Regions from separate parts of the Streptomyces sp. NPDC015345 genome, predicted to be linked through region 1. Evidence: riboswitches for the same ligand, from Rfam matches in the RefSeq annotation. Region 1 holds a riboswitch; each other region holds the start of a gene.
What was found. A riboswitch is a leader RNA that binds a small molecule or an ion and turns the genes downstream of it on or off. The one in region 1 is predicted to bind cyclic di-AMP.
Positions count from the first base shown of each region.

Region 2: it holds a riboswitch for cyclic di-AMP, as region 1 does, so the genes downstream of both, ACF062_RS24445 (M23 family metallopeptidase) here and ACF062_RS15915 (NlpC/P60 family protein) in region 1, are expected to answer to the same signal.
Region 3: it holds a riboswitch for cyclic di-AMP, as region 1 does, so the genes downstream of both, ACF062_RS09825 (transglycosylase SLT domain-containing protein) here and ACF062_RS15915 (NlpC/P60 family protein) in region 1, are expected to answer to the same signal.

Region 1 is NZ_JBIBTX010000003.1:783,499-787,880, reverse strand. Features, by position in the region: gene ACF062_RS15920 (hypothetical protein) at 28-381, shown strand; gene ACF062_RS15915 (NlpC/P60 family protein) at 468-1,703, opposite strand; cyclic di-AMP (ydaO/yuaA leader) riboswitch at 1,711-1,867, opposite strand; gene pcrA (DNA helicase PcrA) at 2,145-4,382, shown strand, end outside.
Region 2 is NZ_JBIBTX010000005.1:701,309-705,690, forward strand. Features, by position in the region: tRNA gene ACF062_RS24435 (tRNA-Met) at 1-1, shown strand, start outside; gene ACF062_RS24440 (PP2C family protein-serine/threonine phosphatase) at 257-1,417, shown strand; cyclic di-AMP (ydaO/yuaA leader) riboswitch at 1,649-1,796, shown strand; gene ACF062_RS24445 (M23 family metallopeptidase) at 1,808-2,884, shown strand; gene ACF062_RS24450 (aldo/keto reductase) at 2,960-3,904, shown strand; gene ACF062_RS24455 (PrsW family intramembrane metalloprotease) at 3,901-4,382, opposite strand, start outside.
Region 3 is NZ_JBIBTX010000002.1:794,435-798,816, reverse strand. Features, by position in the region: gene ACF062_RS09840 (fumarylacetoacetate hydrolase family protein) at 1-747, shown strand, start outside; gene ACF062_RS09835 (hypothetical protein) at 866-988, opposite strand; gene ACF062_RS09830 (hypothetical protein) at 1,114-1,386, opposite strand; cyclic di-AMP (ydaO/yuaA leader) riboswitch at 1,605-1,769, shown strand; gene ACF062_RS09825 (transglycosylase SLT domain-containing protein) at 1,773-2,495, shown strand; gene ACF062_RS09820 (GlsB/YeaQ/YmgE family stress response membrane protein) at 2,700-2,960, shown strand; gene ACF062_RS09815 (phosphatase PAP2 family protein) at 3,052-3,600, opposite strand; gene ACF062_RS09810 (NADP-dependent oxidoreductase) at 3,717-4,382, opposite strand, start outside.

The DNA of each region.
Region 1 (4,382 bases):
GTACGGGTCCGGGCTAGGCTCCGGCCCATGGACGTACTCATCCATCTCTTCGTCGGCCTGCACATCATCGGCATCGCCTCGCTCCTGGGCGGCTTCCTGACCCAGATGAAGCAGATGGGCCAGGGCACCGCCCGCTTCGGTCCCGCGATGCTGCACGGCGCGCTGATCATGCTCGTCACCGGCGTCGCCCTCGTGGGTCTCAACCAGGCGGACGGCAACGCGGTCAACAACATCAAGATCGGCATCAAGATGGCCGTGCTGATCGTGATCCTCGCGCTGGTCTATGTGAAGCGGGACGAGGAGAAGATCGACAAGGGTGTGTTCGGCGCGGTGGGGCTGCTGACCACGGCGAACATCTTCATCGCCGTGCTGTGGACCTGATCCCCGCAACCGGCCCTCTACGCGCGCGTGGCCCGCGCTCCTTCGGGAGTGCGGGCCACGCGCGCGTAGAGGGTGACTTTCCGCGGCTATGCCGGGCGCACCACGCTGTGGATCGGCATGTAGTAGATCGATTCGACGCGGACCTTGGCGCCCGGCTTCGGGGCGTGGATCATCTTGCCGCCGCCGATGTAGATCCCCACGTGGCTGATGTCGTCGTAGAAGAAGACCAGGTCGCCCGGCTCGGCGTCGGCGGTCTTCACGGTCGTGCCGGCCTTCACCTGGTCCCAAGTGGTGCGGGGCAGGGTGATCCCCGCCGCCTTCCAGGCGTCCTGGGTGAGCCCGGAGCAGTCGTAGGAGTCGGGCCCGGTCGCGCCCCAGACGTACGGCTTGCCGATCTGTGCCTCCGCGAAGTCGATGACCTTCGCGGCCTTGGTGGCGTAACTCCCGTCGGTGCTTCCGGAGCCCGAGCCGCCACCGGAGCCCGAGCCCTCGCCAGAGCCCGAGCCTGAACCCGAGCCGGCGCCGGAACCCGATCCGGAGTCCTGGCCCTCTCCCTGCCCCTGCTCCTCCCGCTCCTTCCGGGCCGCCTCCTCCGCCTTGCGCTTGCGCTCCGCCTCGGCGGCCTCCTTGCGGGCCAGCTCCTCGGCCTTGCGCTTGGCCTCGCGCTCCCTCTTCCGCTCGATCGCGGCGAGCCGGGCCTTCTCCTCGGCGGTCAGCTCCGAGAGCAGTTCACGCGCCTCGCCCAGCTTCTTCTGGACGGTCTCCTTGCTCGTCCTGAGATCGTCCCGCGAGTCGCTCAGCGTCTCCACGCTCCGCGCGGCCTTCGTACGCTGCTTCGTCGCCGACACCTGCTGAGCCTGGTAGTCGTCGACGGCCTTCTTCTGCCGCTTGGTCAGCCGGTCCGCCAGGTGGTTCTGGTCGAAGAAACCCTGCGGATCCTTGGCGAGCATCATCGTGGCGGTGTGGGAGACGGCCCCGGTGCGGTACTGGGCGGCGGCGATGGAGCCGAGCTCCTGGCGCGCCTCGTTCAGCCTGTCCGCGCGCTCGGCCACGTCGTCGAGCAGCCGGTCGGCCTTCTTGCGCTGCTTCTCGGTCTTCTCCTTGGCCGAGTTGTACTTCTGGGTGGCCACGCCCGCCTGGTGGTACAGGTCGTCGACCTTCTTCCGCACCTCTTCGAGGCTGGGCTTCGCCGGTGCGGAGGGGGCCGCCTGCGCCGTCTGTGACAGGAGCGCCACGGAGGTGAAGGCGGCCGTCGTGATGCCGACGGCGGGGGCGGTGCGTATTCCGGCTGTCCGGGTCCGCGGCTTGCGGTGCGACGCCAAGGGAGGCGACTCCTTCCGTAGACCGCCTACCGGGTTAGCTGTCGGGTTCGGGCGGATGGTCCGGAAGGTTGCCCTACGGTCCCGTACTGCGTACGGGACCGATTCACCCCAGGTTTTCGGTGGGTCCCCGGCTCCGAACAGGTCGGACTCGGCGGAGGCAACCCGTTCCCGGCGGGATTCGCCGGTGGGAGGACGAGCGGCCCGCGGAGCACGCTAGCCAACTCGTGTGGCGCGTGTGAAGGTTGATGTTCGTTATGCCCGATACATTTCCGTTACTTTCCGGGGCACCGGGGCCGGGCAGGCGGCGCTGTCGCGGAGCGTGACCAGGTGTGGGCGTGGCGTAGGTGAGGCGTAGGCAGGCGCAAGCCGGACGGGCTTCGGGAGGAAGGTGGCCGGAACCCGGGGCGGGTTGTCAGTGGGGCCGCCTAGACTCGGGAGGCGATGAGCAGCCTCTTTGATGACAGCTTCCTGGCGGACCTGCGGCCTTCCCGGGCCACGGACGAAGAGCCCCCGCCGCCGCCCGAGGACAGCGCTCCGGAACCGGTTCCGGACGACTTGTTCGACGGGAAGTTCGACGTGCCCATGACCCGGGACACGCACTACCGCGACGGGGCCCCGCGCCCGGTCATCGACCCGGCGGCGCTCCTGGAGGGGCTGAACGAGAACCAGCGTGCGGCGGTCGTGCACGCCGGCTCCCCGCTGCTCATCGTGGCCGGCGCCGGTTCGGGCAAGACCCGCGTGCTGACCCACCGCATCGCGTATCTCCTGGCGGAGCGCGGCGTGCACCCGGGGCAGATCCTCGCGATCACCTTCACGAACAAGGCCGCGGGCGAGATGAAGGAGCGCGTCGAGCAGCTCGTCGGCCCCCGGGCCAACGCGATGTGGGTCTCGACCTTCCACAGCGCCTGCGTCCGCATCCTGCGCCGCGAGTACAAGAAGCTCGGCTTCACGTCCTCCTTCTCGATCTACGACGCCGCGGACTCCAAGCGTCTGATGGCCCTGGTCTGCCGCGACCTGGACCTCGACCCGAAGAAGTTCCCGCCGAAGTCCTTCAGCGCCAAGATCTCGAACCTGAAGAACGAGCTGATCGACGAGGAGGACTTCGCCGGACAGGCCGCTGACGGCTTCGAGAAGACCCTCGCCCAGGCCTACGCCATGTACCAGTCACGCCTGCGTGAGGCGAACGCGCTGGACTTCGACGACCTGATCATGACGACGGTCCACCTCCTGCGCGCCTTCCCGGACGTCGCCGAGCACTACCGCCGCCGCTTCCGGCACGTCATGGTCGACGAGTACCAGGACACCAACCACGCGCAGTACGCCCTGGTGCGCGAGCTGGTCGGCCCCTCCGGTGGCGAAGGTGACGACCCGGCGGAGCTGTGCGTGGTGGGTGACGCGGACCAGTCGATCTACGCCTTCCGCGGCGCCACGATCCGCAACATCCTCCAGTTCGAGGAGGACTACACCGACGCGACCACGATCCTCCTGGAGCAGAACTACCGCTCCACGCAGACGATCCTGAGCGCCGCGAACGCGGTCATCGAGCGGAACGAGAGCCGCCGCCCGAAGAACCTGTGGACCAACCAGGGCGCGGGCGCCCGCATCACCGGCTACGTGGCAGACACCGAGCACGACGAGGCGCAATTCGTCGCCGACGAGATCGACCGGCTCACGGACGCGGGCGACGCGAAGGCCGGCGACGTCGCGATCTTCTACCGCACGAACGCCCAGTCGCGTGTCTTCGAAGAGATCTTCATCCGCGTCGGCCTGCCCTACAAGGTCGTCGGCGGCGTCCGCTTCTACGAGCGCAAGGAGGTCCGCGATGTGCTGGCCTACCTGCGCGTTCTCGCCAACCCCGAGGACGCGGTCCCGCTGCGCCGTATCCTGAACGTCCCCAAGAGGGGCATCGGCGACCGCGCGGAAGCCATGATCGACGCGCTCTCGCAGCGCGAGAAGATCTCCTTCCCGCAGGCGCTGCGCCGCGTCGACGAGGCGTACGGAATGGCGGCCCGCTCGACCAACGCCGTCAAGCGGTTCAACACGCTCATGGAGGAGCTGCGGACCGTCGTCGAGTCCGGCGCGGGCCCGGCCGTCGTCCTGGAGGCCGTACTCGAACGGACCGGCTACCTCGCCGAGTTGCAGGCCTCGACCGACCCACAGGACGAGACCCGTATCGAGAACCTCCAGGAACTCGCCGCCGTCGCCCTGGAGTTCGAGCAGGAGAACGCCCAAGCGGCCGGTGCCCAGGAAGACGGCCAGGCGGAAGGCCCAGCGGAAGGTGACGAAGGGGCCGCCGCCCCGGCCGGCACGCTCTCCGACTTCCTGGAGCGCGTCGCGCTCGTCGCCGACTCCGACCAGATTCCGGATGAGGAGGACGACGGCTCCGGAGTCATCACCCTCATGACGCTCCACACCGCCAAGGGCCTCGAATTCCCCGTGGTCTTCCTGACCGGCATGGAGGACGGCGTCTTCCCGCACATGCGCTCTCTCGGGCAGGTCAAGGAGCTGGAGGAGGAGCGCCGCCTCGCCTACGTGGGCATCACGCGCGCGCGCGAGCGGCTCTATCTGACGCGGTCCTCGATGCGCAGCGCCTGGGGCCAGCCCTCGTACAACCCGCCGTCGCGCTTCCTCGAAGAGATTCCGGATACGTATCTGGACTGGAAGCGGAAGGGCTCTGTC
Region 2 (4,382 bases), on a different contig from region 1:
ACTGAAGGCCGAAGGCCCGGATCCAGTGATCACTCACTGGATCCGGGCCTTCGGTGTTTTCGGGGGTCCCGGTTTTTCGGGTTTCGGGGTTTCGGGTTCTCGGGTTCTCGGGTTTTCAGGCTCTCTTCCAGGGCGGTATGCCCTTCTTCCCCGCCTCCCGTCACCCGTACGGCCCACACCAGCTCGCACCAGGACCCCTCTCCAGGAAGCCTGGGTGCAGCGCGGCGATGGGCGCGGGATCGGCGGGAGACAAGCGGTGGGGCAGCGTGGAGGTACCGGCGGCAGCGGAGCCACCGCGCACGAGCGGACCCTCGTACGGATACTGCCCGTCCTGCTCCTCGTCGTCGGAGTCGTGTACGACGCCCTGACCCCGCCCGAGTTCACCGCCGCACCGCTCTTCACGGCGGCCCCGCTGATCGCCGCCCCCTTCTACTCGCTGCTCGGCACCGTCCTGACGGGCGTCGCGGCCTCGGTCGCGGTCACCGTGCTGCACTACGGCAGCTCCGTCGGCGGCCATGTCGAGGCCGTCACCGAACTGCTCACCGTGACGACCGTCGCGGCCCTCGCGATCTTCATCAACCGCGTCGTGCGCCGTGGCAACGACCGGCTCGCCATCGCCCGCTCCATCGCCGAGGCCACCCAGCGCGCCGTGCTGCCACAGCCCGACCCCCGCATCGGCGGGCTCGACCTCGCGGCGCGGTACGAGGCCGCGCAGGCCGACGCGTTCATCGGCGGTGATCTGTACGCCGTACAGGACACCCCGCACGGCGTACGGCTCATCGTCGGCGACGTCCGTGGCAAGGGCATGGGCGCGGTGGCCGCCGTCGCCGTCGTCATCGGCGCCTTCCGTGAGGCCGCCGAGCAGGAGACCACCCTGGAGGCCGTGGCGCAGCGCCTGGAGCGGGCCCTCGCGCGGGAGGGCACCCGGCGCGACGGGCTCGACGCCTTCGAGGGGTTCACCACCGCCGTCCTCGCGGAGATCCGGGTCGGCGACGGCTGCGTACGGCTGGTGAACCGGGGGCATCCGGAGCCGCTGCTGCTGCGGGGCGACGGCCGGCTGTGCGTGCTCTCCCCGAGCGAGCCCGCGCTGCCGCTCGGCATGGGGGAGCTAGGGGCGTGGCCGGACCGGGCGGACGAGTCGGAGTTCCCGCCCGGGGCGATGCTGCTCTTCTACACGGACGGTCTCTCGGAGGCGCGCGACGCGACCGGGGCCTTCTACGACCCCGCGACCCGGCTCGGCGGGCGGATCTTCCCCGGCCGGGAGGGCCCGCACACGCTGCTCGCCACGCTCACGCAGGAGGTGCGGCGGCACACCGGGGGCGCGGCGACGGACGACATGGCGCTGCTCGCGGTGCGGCGGCCGGCCACCGGGGACGGCAAGGCCGCGGCGGAGAGCCATGTCACTGGCCGTGACTGAAGTGCAGCCCTCCGCATCACAACTGACGTTCTGTCAAGGGAATGTGAAGTTCCGGTGTGTGACTTTCTCGGGTGACACAGGGTCAACTTGCCCCGGTGCGAACCCTCGTGTCCCGTTAAGTCCTGCCCGCGAGCGTTAATGATCAATCGGAACAGCTTGGAATACGGCACCGCTGTCTATTAACGTTCGATAACGCAGCGCGGTCGTCCCAGCCGTCACTAGAGGCGGCTCCGTGCGCACACGCCTAATCCCGCAAGGGAGCCGGGGAACCACCAACTTGGGGTGAATCGGGCAGCTGTGCATCCGTGCCGGTTGTCCGTAGGAGACCTTCCTGCTCCGAACCCGTCAGCTAACCCGGTAGGCGAGAAGGAAGGAAAGGAGTGCGCCCCAGTGGCGTCCAACCGGCCTGCCCCCCAAGCCGCGTACGTACCGAATGACGACGACTTCGGTGGTTACGACCAGGAGACCTGGGAGGAATGGAATCCCACCGAGGAGTCCGTCCGTCCCGTCCGCGGCAGGCACCGTGTGCACAAGAAGGGCGGCGGCGGGCTCGCCCGCAGCTCCACCGTGCTGGGCGTCGGCGTCATCGCCGCCGTCGGCGCGGGCGGCATAGCCACCGCGCAGGACGGCAAGGCGCCCGTCTCCATCTCGATGCCCGACCTCGGCGCCGTCGCCGACTCGCTCCCCGAGGCCGAGTCCCTGCCCGGCGTGGGCTCCCTCCTCTCCGACGACTCCGCCGCCCCCGCGGGCTCCGAAGCCGTCACGGCCGCGGCTCCGCTCAGCGCCGCCGGTGTCAGCTCCACCGACGCCGAGCAGGGCGCCACGGACGCGGGCGAGGCACTGCGCGCCCGCATCATGCAGCAGGCCGAGAACCAGCAGGACCAGGCGGACGACGCGGTGCGGACCGCGGCCGAGGAGGCCGCCGTCAAGAAGGCCGCCGAGGAGGCCGCCGCCCAGCAGAGGCTGGCCGAGCGGAAGGCCGACGCCAAGGCCGCCGCCAAGAAGAAGAAGGAGCAGGAGGCCCGCGAGGCCAAGGCCCTGGCCGAGCGCCGGGCCAAGCTCGCCAAGAGCTACGCGCTGCCCACCTCCTCGTACACCATCACGTCGCACTTCGGTGTCGCCGGCTCCATGTGGTCCTCCGGGCACCACACCGGCCTCGACTTCGCCGCACCGACGGGTACCCCGCTCAAGGCCGTCCACACCGGCACCGTCAAGGAAGCCGGCTGGGCGGGCGCGTACGGCTACCGCACCGTCCTGGAGCTGAGCGACGGCACCGAGGTCTGGTACTGCCACCAGTCCTCGATGAACGTCAGCGCGGGACAGAAGGTCAGCACCGGCGATGTCATCGGGCGCGTCGGCGCGACCGGCAACGTCACCGGACCGCACCTCCACATGGAGGTCCACACCGCGGGCGGCTCCACCGTCGACCCCCTCGCCTGGCTCCAGAGTAAGGGCCTCAACCCCTGACCCGAAGCGGACGACTTGACGTTCATTTGGGGGAGCCGCCGGAATTCTGTTTCCGGCGGCTCCGTTGAGGAACGCATGACTTCTCTTCGCACGCTTGGCTCATCCGACCTCGAGGTCTTCCCGCTCGCCCTCGGCGGCAACGTCTTCGGCTGGACCGCCGACCGGACGGCGTCCTTCGCCGTCCTCGACGCCTACACCGCCGCGGGAGGCAACTTCATCGACACCGCCGACACCTATTCGAGCTGGGTGGAGGGGAACGAGGGCGGCGAGTCCGAGACCCTCATCGGCGAGTGGCTGGCCGAGCGCGGCAACCGCTCCGACATCCTCCTGGCCACGAAGGCCGGCGCCCACCCCGAGTACAAGGGGCTGGCCCCGGACACCATCAAGAGGGCCGCCGACGCCTCGCTGCGCCGCCTCGGCACCGACTACATCGACCTGTACTACACCCACTTCGACGACACCTCGGTCCCCGTCGAGGAGATCATCGGGGCACTGGACGAGCTGGTCACGGCCGGCAAGGTGCGCGCCATCGCCGCCTCCAACATCTCCCCCGAGCGGCTCCAGGAATCCCTCGACTTCTCCGACCGCGAGGGCCTCGCGCGCTATGTCGCGCTCCAGCCGCACTACAACCTCGTCTCCCGCGACACCTACGAGGGCCGGCTCCAGGAGCTCGCCTCGCGCTCCGGCCTCGCCGCCGTCCCCTACTTCGCCCTCGCGTCGGGCTTCCTCACCGGCAAGTACCGCCCCGGCACACGCGTCGAGAGCGCGCGCAGCGGCCGGGTCGAGGAGTACGTGGGCAGCGAGCGGGGCGACCGGGTCCTCGCCGCGCTCGACGGGATCGCCGAGGCGCATGACGCCGAGGTCGCGACCGTGGCCCTCGCCTGGCTCGCGGCGCAGCCCACCGTGGCGGCGCCGCTCGCCTCCGCGCGCACGGTCGAGCAGCTGCCCGCGCTGCTCGCGGTGGCGGACCTCTCCCTGACGGACGCCGAGCTGTCGGCGCTGACGGCGGCCTCCGCCTAGGTGCGGTAGGGGTTGTGGGCCGGGTGGCCGTATGCCGGACGGGGCTGCGGCTGCCCGTACGGAGCGGGGGCGTACGCGGCAGGGGCGTAGGGGGCGCACGGGGCGTGCGGGTACGCGGCGTGGGGGTGGCCGTACGGCGCGTACGGCATCGGGAGCATGACCGGGGCGGTGGCGCGGGCCGCGTAGGCCAGGGCGGGCCGGGCCGGTTCGCGGCGCTCCCAGAGCTTCTCGAGCAACTCCCGCTCGCGTACGACGAAGTCGGCGCCCGCCCGGCCGCGGCGGCCCCGGTGGCGCAGGAACGCCAGTGACGTCGCGTACGTCTCGTACTCCATGACCGCCCGGCCCGCGGCCTTCCCCCAGGCGTATGAGGCGTAGTCGCGGGCCAGCGCGCGGGCCCGCATCGAGCCGAGCGCGTACGGCTCGGGCGGGGTGAGCCAGCCCGCCGCCGCGTACACGGGCAGTTCGGCGCGGATCATGC
Region 3 (4,382 bases), on a different contig from region 1:
CGGGACTTCGTGACCTTCGAGGAGCACGTCGAAGGGGTGCGCCGCGCCGTGGAGGGCACCGGCGGTGTCCCCGAGCAGTGGTACGCGGCCCCGACCTTCTACTTCACCAACCCGCACGCGATCTACGGCCACCGCGAGGACGTGCCCGTGCCGCCGGGGTCGGCCGTGCTGGACTTCGAGCTGGAGGTGGGCGCGGTGATCGGGCGAGAGGGCCGGGACCTCACGCCCGAGCAGGCCCGCGACCACATCGTCGGCTACACGGTCTTCAACGACTGGTCGGCGCGGGACCTTCAGGGCGCGGAGATGAAGGTCGGCCTCGGCCCCTGCAAGGGCAAGGACACCGCCACCACCCTCGGCCCGTACCTGGTCACCGCCGACGAGCTGGAGCCGTACCGGGACGCCGAGGGGTTCCTACGCCTTGCCCTGACCGCCGAGGTCAACGGCGAGAAGGCCGGCGAGGACCTGCTGTCCAACATGAGCTGGACCTTCGAGGAGATGGCCGCCTACGCCTCGCGCGGCACCCGCGTCGTCCCGGGTGACGTCCTCGGCTCGGGCACCTGCGGCAACGGAGGCTGTCTCGCCGAGCTGTGGGGCCGGCGCGGCGAGCAGACCCCTGCGCCACTGAAGCCCGGCGACACCGTCACCCTCACGGCGGAGGGCATCGGCACGCTCACGAACACCGTCGTCCCCGGGGCGGAGCCCGTGCCCCTGCCGACCGGCCGACGGCGTGGCCGTGAGCGGCCGTGAGCGGCCTGCGGGGCAGACCACCGACAGTTCCGTGTCGTCGCCCTGTGCCCCCTGACGACGGCCCGCGCGAGCGGACCACGCACCAGACCGAAGGGCCGTGACGTCGCCGCGTGGACGGTCACTTTTCCTGCGCCGTACGGCAGTTGATGCGGTAGAGCGGCGGGAGTACGCGAACGCCGGTGCCCGGGGAGGCGTGCCGGTTCGGCCCCGGCGGCCGCTCCGGTGCGGTGACCTCGCCCATACGCCCTCCTTGTTCGATCGCGTGGACCACCAACACGCCACCTACGGCGCGGAGTTGGGACTGCCCGAGGCGGTGCTCGCCGAGGTGGCGGTCGCCCCCGGACGATGACGCGACGCGTACCGCCACTAACGGAGTTCGACCGGATGCTCGACACCGCGCTCGCCGGAATCAAGGAACGGGCCGCCGAACGGGCCGCCTGAAAACGCGGCCGATGAATCGTCAACTCCCAGATCCGCCGAGCCGCCCACCCCTTTTCCGGCAATGGCCGCTCTTTCCATATCCGCGTCCACATCCACCTCCACACGACCTCCGCCTACCGGCATCATCGAGCGTTGCAATATGCCCGATTTGACGCGGCGAGCGGCATTTAATCCACACCTCTCCGTGAAATGGGTCACGCCGACTCCCGCACGCGCCGAAGATCTCGGAGCGCATTCCCGTTCTGCGGACAGAGAGTTGAGTTTTGGATCAAAGAGGGCCAAGGGAATTTGATCTCCACGAACCGACCTCTCGCATTGCCGCCGCGAATTCGCGCCTTGTTACCTCCGGCCTTTCTCGCTTAATGTCACCGTCGAACCGGATGGAACGCCGAATCCTGCCGCTGTCCGGAAGCCGTTACACCCACCCACTTACTCACTCACGCACGGCAGGAGCGGGGGAACCAGGTAAGCCGCCGATCCGGTTTCCGGAACGGCTCGGGGTGAAGTCGCATGCCCAGTGCGACCGGACATCTCCCGTCCGAACCCGACAGCTCACCTCGTAGGCGACGGAGAGGAAATTCGTCATGCCTGCAAAGGGAAAGCACCGCCGTCCCAAGTCCCGCTCGCTCACCCGGGGCATCGCCGCCGCGGGAACGGGCGGAGCCGTGCTCGTCCTGCCGGTGCTCGGCGCGACCGCCGCCCACGCGGCTCAGGCCCCTGCGGCCGTCAAGCCCGCCGCCGCCCCGAACACCCACGTAGTCGTCGCGGGTGACTCCCTTTCCAAGATCGCCCGGGAGCATTCCTTGAGCGGCGGCTGGAAAAAGCTCTACGAGGACAATCGCAACGTCCTCGGTGACGACCCGAAGCTGATCCACCCCGGTCTCAAGCTCACCCTCGGCAAGAAGAACGCCGCCGAGCCCGCGAAGAAGGCGACCGCTTCCCCGGCTTCCGTCAAGACCGCCGCCGCCCCGGCGAAGAAGTCCTACAGCGACAACCTCGACGGCTGGATCCGGGAGTCGCTCGACATCATGGCGCAGCACGGCATTCCCGGCACGTACGAGGGAATCCACCGCAACGTCATGCGCGAGTCCTCCGGCAACCCGTGGGCCATCAACAACTGGGACTCCAACGCCGTCGCCGGAACCCCGTCGAAGGGCCTCCTCCAGGTGATCGCCCCCACCTTCGAGGCGTACCACGTGCCCGGCACCTCGACGGACAGCTACGACCCGGTCGCCAACATCACCGCCGCCTGCAACTACGCGGCCGACCGGTACGGCTCGATCGACAACGTGAACGGCCCGTACTAGACCGCGCCTCTCTGACATGCCGTGAGCCCCGGACACGTGGTGTGCCGGGGCTCACGGCATGCCCGTTCCGCGCGGCGGGGCGGACGGGAGAGGAATGGGCCGCGGATTGCCGGGCACGCGGACGTTGGTAGCCGAAAGATCGGAACCGAAGATCGGAACCGTAGACAGTCGGAACCGTAGACAGAAGTAAACGAAGGAGTTGTCGTGTCGTTCCTCTGGGCCATCATCGCGGGACTCATCATCGGCCTGCTGGCCAAGCTCGTTCTGCCGGGGCGTCAGCCCATTCCCCTGTGGCTGACGGTTCTCCTCGGCATCGTGGGCGCCGTGGTCGGCAACGCTCTCGCCAGCGCCTTCGGCGTTCGCGACACCGGCGGCATCGACTGGATCCGGCACGTCTTCCAGATCGGCGTCGCAGCCGTCCTCATCTCCTTCGTCACCCCTCTGTGGGCCCGACGACACGCTTGATCCCGTCCTGCATCCCGTCCCCTTCCGCGAAGGCCCCCGGCGCACCGCGCCGGGGGCCTTCGTCTCGGCTCGTGCCGACGTCCCGTGTCTCCTACGTCCAGTGGCGCAGGGCAAGGCGGGGAGTCTGCCGGACCAGCCAGGCGCCGGCCAGGCCGATGGCGGCGCCGGCGACGACGTCGCTGGGGTAGTGGGCGCCGCTCTGCACGCGCTCGACCGACACCATCGCCGCCGGTACCGCGCAGACGAGGCCGGCGGCCGGCCAGGCGGGAAGGACGGCGGCGGTGAATCCCACCGCCGCCGCGGTGTGCCCGGAGGGGAAGGAGGAGGAGTCGGGCCGGTCGTCGGCCTCGTCGTGCGGGAACCACTCCTTGGGCGGCCGGGGCCGGTCGGCCAGCTGCTTGCACACGCCGTTCGACGCCAGCTGCGCCACCGTCATGGCGGCGAGACCGGCCACGGCCGCGGTACGGCCGCGCCACCCGCCCAGGCACGCCATCGCGACGGCGGCCCCGCACCACAGCTTCGTGCTCTCCGCCGCCTCCTCCACCCCGGAGAGCACCTTGCCCACACCTGGCGCGACGCGCCGGGCCACCTGCTGCGTCACCACTCGATCGACCTCACTCACAACCGTCAGCAACTTCATGCGCACCAGGTATCCCGTAACGCCGGAAGATACGCAGCTCTTGATCACTTGAGGCCGACCGGTCCGGTCACGTGAGGCCGACTGGCCGAGCCGGTCGGGCCCGCGGCGATCAGGACTCAGACGATCAGGACCCGGCGCCCACGGGTGTGACCGGCCTGGCTGTCGACGTGTGCCGCCGCGGCATCGGCGAGCGGGTACGACTTCTCGACCGGGATGTGGAGCTTGCCCCGCGAGATGAGGCCGGCGGCCTCGACGAGCGCTTCCGGCACGCTCCCGGCCACGCCGGAGAACCGGACACCGAACTCCGGCGCGCCGAGATCGGCGATCGAGAGCACCTTCCGCGGGTCCCCGGTCAGCTCGACGAGTTCGCGGATGACGCCCGATCCGGCCAGGTCCAGAGCCGCGTCGACAGGGCCGAGCCGCCGCACCCGCTCCACCCAGCCCTCGCCGTACGTCGTGGCGCGGGCACCCAGGCCGCGCAGATAGTCCTGGTTCGCGGCCCCCGCCGTGCCGATCACGGCGATGCCCCGGTCGCGGGCGATCTGGAGGACCGCCGACCCGACTCCCCCGGACGCGCCGCTGACCAGCAGCGTCTGCCCGGACCGCACACCGACCTCGCGGATGACGCGCAGCGCGGTCTCCACCACGGAGGGGTAACCGGCCGCCTCCTCGAATGTCAGCCCCTCGGGCATACGGGCCCAGGCCGACAGCACGGCGAACTCGGCATAGGTGTCCGAGCCTTCCCCGAAGACGTGGTCGCCGGCCTCGACTCCTTCGACGCC